One region of the Metabacillus litoralis genome, then DNA from elsewhere that is predicted to be linked to it. Evidence: riboswitches for the same ligand, from Rfam matches in the RefSeq annotation. Region 1 holds a riboswitch; the other holds the start of a gene.
What was found. A riboswitch is a leader RNA that binds a small molecule or an ion and turns the genes downstream of it on or off. The one in region 1 is predicted to bind cyclic di-GMP.
Positions count from the first base shown of each region.

Region 1 (6,039 bases):
TCACCGATTACGTTTACCCCGTCACACGTACCATTAGGAGCAATCGAAGAAGAACATATTCAGCTGGTAACGGATGCCTCCCTAAATAGATTAAAGGAAATGTGGGGAAAAACAAATGTGGAACACAGACGTTTCCGACCGAATTTACTAATAGACTTGAATGAAAAAATTCCGTTTATTGAAGAGGAATGGTTTAACAGACAGATAAAAATTGGAAATGAAGTTGAAATAAAATTAAAAAGGCATTGCGAGAGATGTATGATTATTACAGTTAATCCTGAAAATGCTGAAAAGGATGCCACATTACTTAAAACGGTTGCAAAAGAAAGAAATAATCATTTTGGGGTTTATGCTTCTGTTACAAAAACAGGACGAATTCAAGTAGGTGATGAAGTCTTACTTTTAGATTAGGATTAGAGGTATGGCATTATACATACATAGTATACGCTGTTCATAGACGAATAGTTGGGATAAGAGTGCTCTGGTTTATGAGAGTTTGTATATTTAATTAAAATAAAAGAATCTATGGATTGTCGTGTAAGGATAGATTTCATCTTCATTAGGTGTAATGATCATGTATATTAGTGTATAATAATAAGAAAAATTTTCCAGTGGAAAAGGGTGGGAGGATCTATGGAGAAGATAGAATATGAATGGGTCAAACAAACACGTCAGATTTTGTTAGATCAGTGTAGAGAACTGAATAAAGAGGATATGACGAAAGAGTTTGATTTTGGTTTTAAGAGTATTAGAGATTCTCTTGTTCATGTGGCGGGCTGCTATCATGCTTGGTTAGGCTCTTTTGTCCTTTCAGAAACATCATCTCCTTTACTTGCAAAGGAAACTATTTATAAAATGAAAATAGATGATATTCAACGCTATTTTCAACAAGCTGATGACTATGTAGAGAAAGTTTTCGAACAATTCAAAAACAAACTTGATGAGTTTATTGAAAAAGAGCCTGCCTGGAAAGCTGGCAGTGGGGCTATAAGCAAAACTCCCCATCAATTACTTTTCCATTCAATTACACACGAATCGCATCATAAGGGACAAATAGTTGCAATGTTACGTCAGCTTGGTCGTGTTCCAGAAAATACAGACATATTAGGATTGCCTGAAAAAGAATTCTCTATATAAAAATTAAGAAGGTCTGGCTGCAAAATAGGAGGAGAATAATGGGAGTATCTATTAAATTGCTTCTATCTGACGAGGAAAAATCCCAGCTTAGAAGAGTAAAAGTTCGTGTAAATGAGTTATATACTTTTGATACAGAACAAATTGCACAAATGTTGAATATATCGAACACAAGAGCTAAAGCTTTAAAAGGTTTAGCAGAATTTCAAACTGTACCCTCTATTGGTTACAAATTAGCTGAAAAATTGGTTTATAAATTAAATATTTTTTCATTAACAGAAATCAAAGATAAAAATCCTGCTGCTCTTTTTGATGAACTAGAACAAAAGTTAACTGTATGGACTGACAGCTGTGTTGAAGATCAAATTCGCTGTGTTGTTCACTATGCTAATAACCCGAAATGCCATAAGCAATGGTTTGATTTCACTGAAGAGAGAAAAGCATATCGAGAAAAAGTGGGTTTCCCTGAAAACAGACCTAAAAATGCTTGGTATACGTAATAAAAAAACGATCATTTTTCATAAATGATCGTCTTCTTTATGTAAACAAAGTACTCTTTAGTTACATCGCGTCAAATGATAAAAATCCTATTCTTCTTCTTCTCCAATGTCATTTACGGTTTTCATTACCATTTTAATCATTTGGTATCCGCGGATCATTTGATTTGCGTCTTTTGGTGTGATTCCTTCTTTTTCTAACTGCTCAACTAATTTAATCCATTCATTACTCAATTCTAATCATTCCTTAAAATTTATCAATATATGATCGTTAAAAATCGTTATAGATGCCAAAATACAAATAAAACTTTAGTATTTTATATAACGATATGCTTCAAAATATCAGTGCTTATTGGACAATTACTATTTCTCTTGAACCATTGGCTAGTTTGTTCAAATCACTTTTAGCCTTCTCGTAGTCAGTAGTAAGATGGATGATAAAGTTCATTACATTATCATATTCTCCACGTTTACGAATTTCATAGAATACTTCTGGCTTTTCATGTTCAATGATTGTCACAAATGAGACTAAACAAATTTCTGATGCTGTGCTCTTCACTCTTAGAAATTGTTTAAGAAAATTAGTAAAATAAAATGATGATTCCTTTGAATCAGGGTACCTCATTAATAATTGATTAAATTTTTTAATTGCAGCTTGTATCTCAGTATCCTTCATAATAATCCCCCCATTAATAAATGGGTTACCAATCAATCATTATTTAATCTATAAACTATTGGCAACCCGACTGTCATAGTCTTTAAGACTTTAGACTCGTAGCTTTGCGTCCTTACCTTTCGATAAGTTTGCCTTTATCAACTATATATAGGATTTTAAAGACTTTTATCCTATATTTCAACAAAATTCTACAAAATTATTATTTCTTATTTACTATATCTTACTAACATAGCTTTATGTTAAAAAAGAAAGGGATTAATTGGTAAAATGGCGAATGTAAATATCAAATAGCATGATTATTTTTGGTGATATCAAAGTTAATTTTACATATTTTTTATAGGGGTTTTTAGAATGAATGAGAAAGAAATTATTTCAATTGTACAACAGGATAAATGGATGATGGAGATTTTAAGATCTGTAAAAATGTTAGGCTTACCGGATTGGTGGATATGTGCTGGATTTATTCGCTCAAAAATATGGGACACGCTTCATCATTTTAATGAAAGGACGAGACTTCCAGATGTTGATGTGATCTACTTTGATTCTACTAATATAAATGAAGTAGAGGAAAAGATGCTTGAGGAAAAACTAAAAACCATAATGCCAGATGTACCTTGGTCGGTAAAGAACGAAGCAAGAATGCATTTAAAAAGTAATTTACCTCCATATTTATCTTCTGTAGATGCGATATCAAAATTTCCAGAAACAGCTACATCTCTTGGCTTAAAGTTAGATGAAAAAGGCCATATAAAATTAATAGCTCCACACGGAATTAATGATGTTGTAAATTTAGAAGTCAAGCCAACACCTTTCTTTCTAGAATCAAAAGAACGTGTAGAGGTTTATGAAGATCGAATAGCGAAGAAGAATTGGCGATCTATTTGGTTTAACTTAAAGATACACCATATTAGGAACGATTAAATGTTTTTATATGATATTGAGTCTTAACTTAAGCTAAAACAGAGTATAAGTGATCTTAAATTGATTAAAAGAGGGATAGTTATGGATAAGTCTTATAAGATAGCTATAATTGGTGGGACGGGGAAGGTAGGACGTTATCTTGCTTCTAGAGCGTTAGAAAACGGTTATCAAGTCCGTATGCTTGTTAGAAATCCAGCAAAGTTAAGCTTCAGAGACGAAAGGATTGAGATAGTAGAAGGAAATGTGCAAAAATTGGAGGATATTCAAAAACTACTAATAGATTGTCAAGTAGTTATTAATTCTTTTGGCCAGCCAATCAGAGAGAAACCGATTTATAGTAATGTAACGGAAATGATACTTGAGGTAATGGCTGAATTACAAATTGATCGTTATATTGGGGTTACAGGTGGCTCTTTAACTATTAATGGAGATAAAAAGAGCTTTATGAATAGAGTGGGAGCAAAGATGTTTGAATGTATCTATTCTAATATGATGACCGATAAGAAAAAGGAATGGCAAATTCTTAGCCGTAACACGTTAATTAAGTGGACACTAATTAGGCTTCCATTTATAGTTGATGGCATGGAAAAGGGATTTATAAAAGAAAATCTATTAGATATGCCGGGTACTACAATAACAAATCAAGATATAGCGACTTTTATCATTAACCAAGTTAAAAGTCTAGAGTACATACAAAAATCACCCTTTATCTCAAATTAATAAAACCGGGTATACTGATTACTTGCGAATTTAGTGTCACGAAAAAGCTACATCAAAAATGGTAACTTTCTTATTTTTGTAAAGGTGGGCTATAAAATGAATGCAATTATTCGTTGGATTGTTTTTATTTTTCTTATTTTCATTGCTTTTCAGTTGGTAAACAAAGGACTAGAATTAAGGTCGTTTGGAACAAATATTGATGGTGATGGTATCGGAATCCATTTTTTAGGATTTTAATGATAGAGTATCGGAAGGGAATATTTCTACATACGCAGTGGGCTTCTTTGTTAGTAGTATGATTACGTTGCTTGTTGCCTTTGTTTTTCTAGGAAAAACAAGTAATAATAATGGACGAAAAGTAAACAAGACCTAAAAACAAAGTACCTCTGTTATAAAAATCCCAGAACCTACACTCCGACTTTTGGACTGTTTACTCATTTACTGAATCCTCAATGGATACTCATCCGTATAAAAGGGGAAGGGGGTATCATCTTTGATAATGAAGATAAGGAAATTTTTTGGTGTCCTTTTGTTGATCATCTCAGTCATTTTTGGCGCTGTATCAATTGGATTGGGTTATGGAGAACCCGTTGTTATAACACTTATTATGTATTTAATATTAGGGATCTTCCCCTTAATTCTTGCACTTTTATTATTTAAAGGAAAATCAGCTATTAAATTTAAGGTATCTAATTTACGCTCTTTGTTTGTTAATCAAAGAGTGCGAGTATATGTATTAATCACCATCATAACCCCGATTTTACTTAATTTTGTAGATTCATTGGGTCGCAATAAACTGGAGCGACTAGCAGGTCCAGGGAATATTTATTTTGCAAATATTTCAGAAGGATGGTTAGGTTATACGATTGTATTTGTTTCACTTATAACATTTATGTCATTCGCCGGCATTTTTGTGTTAGGTTGGAAGAACAGTAAACATTCACTCAGATATACGTTTATTATTAATCTTATCTTTACCATCCTCATTTCAGTGATGATAAATGATGATTATAAAGCGATTAATCAAGATGAGCTCATTATCAGTACCTTAGGAAAAAAAGAAAAAATTCCATGGTCTGATGTAAAACATGCCTATTTAAAAGGGAAAATAACTAGTGATGGTTTTAAAAAATCATCCGGCAGCAGCTTTAAATGGAAGTTTGAATTTGTTTTGAAAAATGGTGATACTGAGGAATTTGGGCCATTTACTTACTTTAAGTATAACCTTAAAGACTCCTTAAATATTAAAAAGCTTTTAGCAGACAAAAATATATCCTTAACGATAGATCAATTATCAGATGAGGAATGGGAATATGTTCAAATTGATATGGATTATGAAGAAGAAGTAAAGCCAGAAGATTTTTACTCCCTATTTCAGTACGACCCTAAATCAGGACAGTACTACTATATTCACTACTAAAAATGTATTTTTAGGATCGAATAATTGCCTTATTTTTACTAATTTTGGGCATTTTTACATATTAAATTTTAGCGAAAGAGGAGATCTGTTAAATGACGGAACAAGTAACTGGAAAATTTGTTGAGCGTATTGATGCTGTATTTCTTCCTGTCAGGAATCTTGAAGAATCATTATTATGGTATCAAGAAATATTTTCTTTTGATTTACGTTGGAAAAACGATAGAATGTGCGGGCTTTCAATTGCGCCGAATTGTGGTTTTCATCTTGTCCAAATTCCTGACTTTCAACCTATTACGACATACACCCCATTTAATTATGTTGTAAAAGATGTGGAAGAAGTTAGAAATATGCTTATTGAAAAGAAGGTCGTTGTATCTGACTTAAGAACAGGTGAGCCTAAGCGTTTTGATTTAACCGACATAAATGGAAACATGATCAGCGTTATCGAATGATAAAGGACAAGAAAGGAGTTAGTTTTTAAGCTGATTCCTTTTTTCTATTTCATACTAATAGATCTTTTTTTATGTTTGGTCTTATCAGGATGAATATTCGTATATAAATTAGTTTTTGGCTGAAACTATCTTGGTAAATAAATATCTACTAAGGAGAGCTAAAAATGAAAATAAGAGGTTTAGTTGTAACGGCAGTTATTGTATTGCTGATCATTGGTA
Region 1 is NZ_CP033043.1:1,612,877-1,618,915, reverse strand. It holds gene D9842_RS07650 (MOSC domain-containing protein) at 1-411, shown strand, start outside; gene D9842_RS07645 (DinB family protein) at 634-1,137, shown strand; gene D9842_RS07640 (helix-hairpin-helix domain-containing protein) at 1,176-1,634, shown strand; gene D9842_RS25755 (hypothetical protein) at 1,722-1,865, opposite strand; gene D9842_RS07635 (hypothetical protein) at 1,981-2,307, opposite strand; cyclic di-GMP riboswitch class I at 2,365-2,450, opposite strand; gene D9842_RS07630 (nucleotidyltransferase family protein) at 2,659-3,228, shown strand; gene D9842_RS07625 (NAD(P)-dependent oxidoreductase) at 3,310-3,948, shown strand; gene D9842_RS26265 (hypothetical protein) at 4,045-4,185, shown strand; gene D9842_RS07615 (MFS transporter) at 4,442-5,368, shown strand; gene D9842_RS07610 (VOC family protein) at 5,461-5,820, shown strand; gene D9842_RS07605 (S8 family peptidase) at 5,985-6,039, shown strand, end outside.

Region 2 (6,039 bases), 300 kb from region 1:
GGTTCAGCTGTGATTTTATGTATATGTATGAGCTTCTATTTTCCATATCCTACTAATAAAACAATTGACGCACGGGCTTCATTCATGATGTTACCAATTCGAGACCAAGATGGGTACGTTGTACTCGGAATCATTGGATCTTTCTTGTTTATTCTGGCAATGATTTTACTTGGTATTGGTTTAAAGAAATATCGTGTAAGAACGATGATCATCGTTATATTGGTCTATTCAATTCTACCAACACTTTTGATTACCATGTATCAAGAAACCTTAGCTAAGGGGATAGCAGCCATTTCGTATGATGGAAGTGGTACCTGTCAATTTGATCATGTGAGCGAAGATCTATTAAATGGGGAATGCTCAATCGTTTTGCATAATCGCAGCAGTGAATCTGTTTCATTTGAAATAGAATTTTTAGATTCTTTTTTCCCTGAAGATGAAGTACGAATGGAGTCGCTCATGAATTTGAATGGCCCTCACATATTTACAATAGAAGGAAATAGTGAAGAAACGATTGAAGTAAAAGCGTTACTTGACCTAACAGATGTGCCGAATCCTATTGGTGGGGGAACCTCAACGGGTATTCATATTAAGTTAATAGAGGGAGAGGACATTCGCATTTTATAGTTAATCCATATGATTCTTCTGTGTTTCTAGATAAAGTATCCAGCTCTTAGATAACCAATAATGAAAGGGTGAATGATAGATGATCGTTCATTTTAAAGATAGTCAATTATTTTATGAAACGTATGGAGAGGGACATCCTATTCTTATTTTACATGCTATGGGAACAGATCATCGCTCCATGACAGCCTGGATCGAGCCTATTTTTCACAATATGAAAGGCTTTCAGCGAATTTATATAGACATTCCAGCTCACGGGAAAAGTAAGATTGGGAAAAGTCTAAAGTCTACTCAAGATTTCTTAGATATAATTCTTTCTTTTATAGAGACTGAGTTAAAAGTTCACACATTTTCGTTAGTAGGTCATTCTTATGGAGGGTATTTAGCTCAAGGAATTTTTAGTAGAAAAAGAGATTCCGTAAAGAGCTTGTGTTTACTTGCACCTGCCATCCATAAAAAAGAAAGAACCTTACCAATAAAAGTGGTAAGAGAAGTAGATGAGGATGTATTGAAAACAATAGATCCCGAGGTTAGAGGTGCTATTAACACTTTACTTGTTTATCAAACAAAGGAAAATATTGAATCCTTTCTCCGTACAATTCAGCCAGGTCGTTTATTAGCAGATCGCGAGTTTCTTTTGTCTAATTGGAGGGAAGAGGGGTATTACTTGAAGAATGACCCGTTTAGCGACATGAACAATTTACATACTCCTACACTTTTTATTTTAGGGAAACAGGATTCTATTTGCGGTTATCGTGATTATCTTCCTTTTCTGGATATGTTTTCTAATCTTTCCTTTTCAGTCCTTGATCAGGCGGGTCACTTGATGACGATTGAAAAAAGAGCGGTCGTTCAGAGTTTATTTAAAGACTGGTTACTATCTAGTAAACTAAAAAAAGAGATATCCGAATGAGGATTTCTCTTTTTTGCTTAGAACCTATTCTATTATTCTAGAATCAAGCTCAATAACATGTGCAAATAAACCGCCAAATTGACCTTCATTCCAATAGATATTCACCAAATACTCATAGCCACCATGCTCAAAGCCAATAACACTGTTTTTCCCAACCTCGTATGGTATCTCGATTTCATAGTATTCCTCTTCTACAGGATCTGCCTCTCCGCCTTTGAATAGAACACGAATCGTATTAGCTGCGTCTTCAACCACCTCAACAGAAATGACTCTTGGTCCATCAAAGGTATTCATGTCAGCCAATTCCATTTCTAGGATGTGAAGATTACTCGCAATGTTTAAGTAAATAGATTCCTGTTCGATTTTTTCTAGAAAGCGATCAATCAAAATAAATCGATCTAGAACATAATCAACATTCACTTCATTTTTAGCCAATTCTTGTTTTGCCCGTTCCAGTTCAATAAAGGCAGATACAGGATAAATAATTCTGTTTTGCTCTAATCTTGCTGGATTTACAAACTTTTCACGAAAGGCATCACGATTTGGCTTTCCATACACTCGTGAAACAACTCGGTCTAGCTTTTTGATTTCTGCAGAGAGATTGTTATAAAGAATAACTGTCTCATGATTCATGACAAGAGAATCATTGCGTTTTTTAAGCTCTAATCTTTTTGCCTCTACAGATTGTCCAACTTTTAAAGCATCAATATAAGTGGCTGATTTATCAATTTGTTGTTTCACATTACTAGATAATCTAGCTTCTAATTGAGTTTTAGCTGTGCTTTTCTTTAAGGAAGAAACAATAGTGACTGCTTTTTGATAATAAGTTTTCGTATCATTATAAAGCTTCATATCTATGTCTCTAATTCCATTGTTTCTTTCCACAGACATTTGCCATTTTAATGATCCTCCATAGCTTTCTGCTTTCTTCACAGCAAGTTGGGCTTCATTTAACGTTGCTGCACTTGCATTAATAGGGTAAAACGCTACAAATAGGAGAAACATGAAACCAATTGCGCTTCTAAATACCTTCACTCTGTGTTCACCTCGAAATAATAGTTGTAAAAGAAGTATAGTCATTTTTGAAAGCCCTGTCTTTATGAAATTGGAACCATTTCCATGCATGTTCGACATAACGTTCCACAAAACGATTCTCATAGTTAAAAAGGACTATTTTTTACAAGGTAAACATGATAAAATAAATGAAATAATTAAAAAAAATTCACTGAAAAGGCAAAATCATTGAAAAATGATGACGCAAAGCTACAGACCTACGGGGAAACCTATGGTGGCTGAGTTTCCAAAGGAATAACGATTTAAGGTTATTTCCATTTGGAAGTAGCCTTTTATTTTTATAAAGCTTTTATTTTTAATTAAGTGGGGGATTGCTATGCTAAAGATTGGTCGACTACCTACAACCACACTTTTTGTATCCGCTTTCATTTATTTCACTTGGAAGATCTTTATACATGATCCTTTACTAGAATCTTTAGGACTTACTTTCGTTCAAATCATTGTTGGAATTCTTAGCTTGATTTGGCTCATAAAAGCTTATAAAAGTATGAGTAAGAAAAGTAAATACTTTTGGCTTTTATTAGGAATCGGTGTCATTCTGACAATACTATCAAATACTTTATGGTTTAAGCACCAATTGTTTGAAAGTACAACCCTGTTTCCTGATAACTCTTATTTCATTTGGCTTTTAGCTTATATGTTCTATTTATCGGCCTTGATTTATAAAGTAAGAGAATTTAGTCTTATTGCATCAACTAGCTCCTACATATTTAATATCGTTGTTTTTATGATATCAGCTACAGCCGTTAGTGCACATTATTTAATAAGACCGAATATCTTAAAATCGGAATCTTTTATCATGATTATCACAAATATTGCCTATCCTATTATAAGTTTAAGTATATTATTTGTTATAACGATTCTTTACTATTTAATTCAACAAGTTAAACAAGAAGAGAATATGTTTTTATATCTTATTATTGGGTTCTTTTTGCAAGTAATAGCTGATTCTTATTACGCATATCAAGCGACGATGGAAACGTATCAGCCTGGAGGTTTGTCGGATTTTCTATGGATGGTGTCAATCTTATTGATAGGAATTGGAGGCTATTACGCTAAGAATAATAGGGCCGAAACAAGATTGCACATTATGAATCCATTCGATACTAGAGAAAGAATTTTTCCATACTTTAGTGTAATCGTTCTGATTGTTTTAGTTACACATAGTTATGAATGGAAACTAAATCTTCTTAGTTTAGGTTTGGTCATTGTTATGAACTTGATTATAGCTCGCCAACTTAGAGTTTTAACTAAAAATAAAAAGCTTGTGGAAGAGTATAAATTTTTGGCTTATCATGATCCATTGACTGGTTTAAATAATCGAGCTAGCTTTCAAGAGGATTTAAGTGAAAGATTGAATCATGCTACTAATAAAAGCATGGCTGTCTTATTATTAGACCTTGATCGATTTAAAGTAATAAATGATACACTAGGACATTATCGCGGAGATCACGTTTTGATAAAAACAGCAGAACGACTTAGCGACGCTTTAGATGATTCTGCTCAAATTTATAGACTAGGCGGAGACGAGTTTGTCATCATCGTTTCTGAAGGTTTAGAAGAACAATGTTCAATGATAGCCCATAGGATATTAAATGAATTTACGCAGCCATTTCGAATAGATGAACATGAAATTATCGTCACACCAAGTATAGGGATTAGTAGATATCCTGATCATGGAGATAATGGTGAGGACCTTCTTAAAAATGCTGATGCTGCCATGTATCTAGCGAAGGAAAATGGGAAAAACAACTTTAAATTTTATAACACGGAACTAGAAAAAATAAATACTAGAAAAATGAAAATAGAAAATGAACTGCGATGTGCTATCGAAAAAAATCACTTTTCTCTTTCTTATCAGCCAAAGGTAGATTTAGAGACTAATAAGATCAATGGCATGGAAGCGTTGCTGCGTTGGAATCACCCTGAATTAGGTATAATTTCGCCTGTTGAATTTATTCCCATTGCGGAAGAAACAGGACAAATTATCTCTATTGGAGAATGGGTGCTAAAGACAGCATGTAAGCAGAGTAAAGCATGGCAGGAAAAAGGCTATCCATCTTTATGTGTTTCAATCAATGTTTCTGTAAGGCAACTTAAAAATAAAGATTTTGTTGAAATTGTCAGTCAAGCTCTACAAGAGTCAAGGCTAGAGCCACAATTTTTAGAATTAGAAATTACAGAAAGCATTATGCAAGAGATAAATGTTAGTATTCATATTTTAAATCGTCTAAGAAAGTTAGGAATTAAAATTTCTATAGATGATTTTGGAACTGGATACTCCTCCTTACATGTGCTTCAGCAGCTACCGATCGATACGATAAAAATTGATAAGTCTTTTATTAAAAATCCAGACGATCATAACCAACAGATGATGATCAAAACCATTATTGATTTGGGAAACAACATGAATTTAAATGTTGTAGCTGAGGGAATAGAGAAGGAAAATCAAGTAAGAATTCTACTTGAAAATGGTTGTAAAATTGGACAAGGCTATCTCTTTTCACAAGCAGTGAATTCAATCGAGTTTGAAAAGAAATTTTTAGAGAAAATATCATAACGATTTCCAAAGCCACATTCATCGCGAATGTGGCTTTGGTTGTAGGTAGTGTCTTAATCCGCAATAACTAATCCTAAGATTGCCGCAAATTGAACGGCCTGATAGGAAGAAACTTTACAGCCCTGAAGATCAGATAATGACACAGTGAGTGAATCAAAGGAAGACGTACTAATATCTATTCCTTTGAGAGATGTGCTTTCAAAGCTTGCACTGTTTATGTTACACGTTGTAAAATCGACCTTTTTAAATTTGCATTCATAAAAATCGGCGCTTTCTAATGATGTATCTTGAAAGATGACTTTTTCTAGTTTTGAATTCCCAAAACCTGATAAGTTAAGTAAATTATTTTGAAAGTGAACATTTCCAAAGCTAGATTCAGTTAGATCTACACCAAGTAGCTTACAATTTTTAAATTCAACTCTGTGTATAGAAGAAGAATTCATTTTTGCATTGGAAAAATCACAGTTTTCAAAAATAACATCTGTGATATCAATTTTAGAAAAGTCTGTAGAGTTAAACTTGCAATTTTTAAAGAGCATCTTATAAAATCGAGCTCTAGGAAGTACTTCATTATCAAATAAAGCATCATTAATTTGACACATTTCTAGTTCTAAGTCTTCTTCATAGAAAATATCAGTAAAATTTTTCAATGGTAAGCTATCTTGATTTTGTATTTTAGGTGATTCAATTTTCATTATTAAAATTCCCTCTCTGAACTATGGTTTTTATCTTTTTCCCTTATTTATAACTTTAAAATAAAGAAGATAAGTTTTTAAGTCTTTATTTTTTTGTAAAAATGTGGACAAAGGCGATTTTTAAGAGATAGAAAGAGGAAACCTCCCATGTAAAGTATGGGAGGTTTCTACTA
Region 2 is NZ_CP033043.1:1,314,554-1,320,592, reverse strand. It holds gene D9842_RS06330 (hypothetical protein) at 1-627, shown strand, start outside; gene D9842_RS06325 (alpha/beta fold hydrolase) at 707-1,537, shown strand; gene D9842_RS06320 (hypothetical protein) at 1,562-2,572, opposite strand; cyclic di-GMP riboswitch class I at 2,760-2,842, shown strand; gene D9842_RS06315 (EAL domain-containing protein) at 2,928-5,171, shown strand; gene D9842_RS06310 (pentapeptide repeat-containing protein) at 5,225-5,866, opposite strand.
Region 2: it holds a riboswitch for cyclic di-GMP, as region 1 does, so the genes downstream of both, D9842_RS06315 (EAL domain-containing protein) here and D9842_RS07635 (hypothetical protein) in region 1, are expected to answer to the same signal.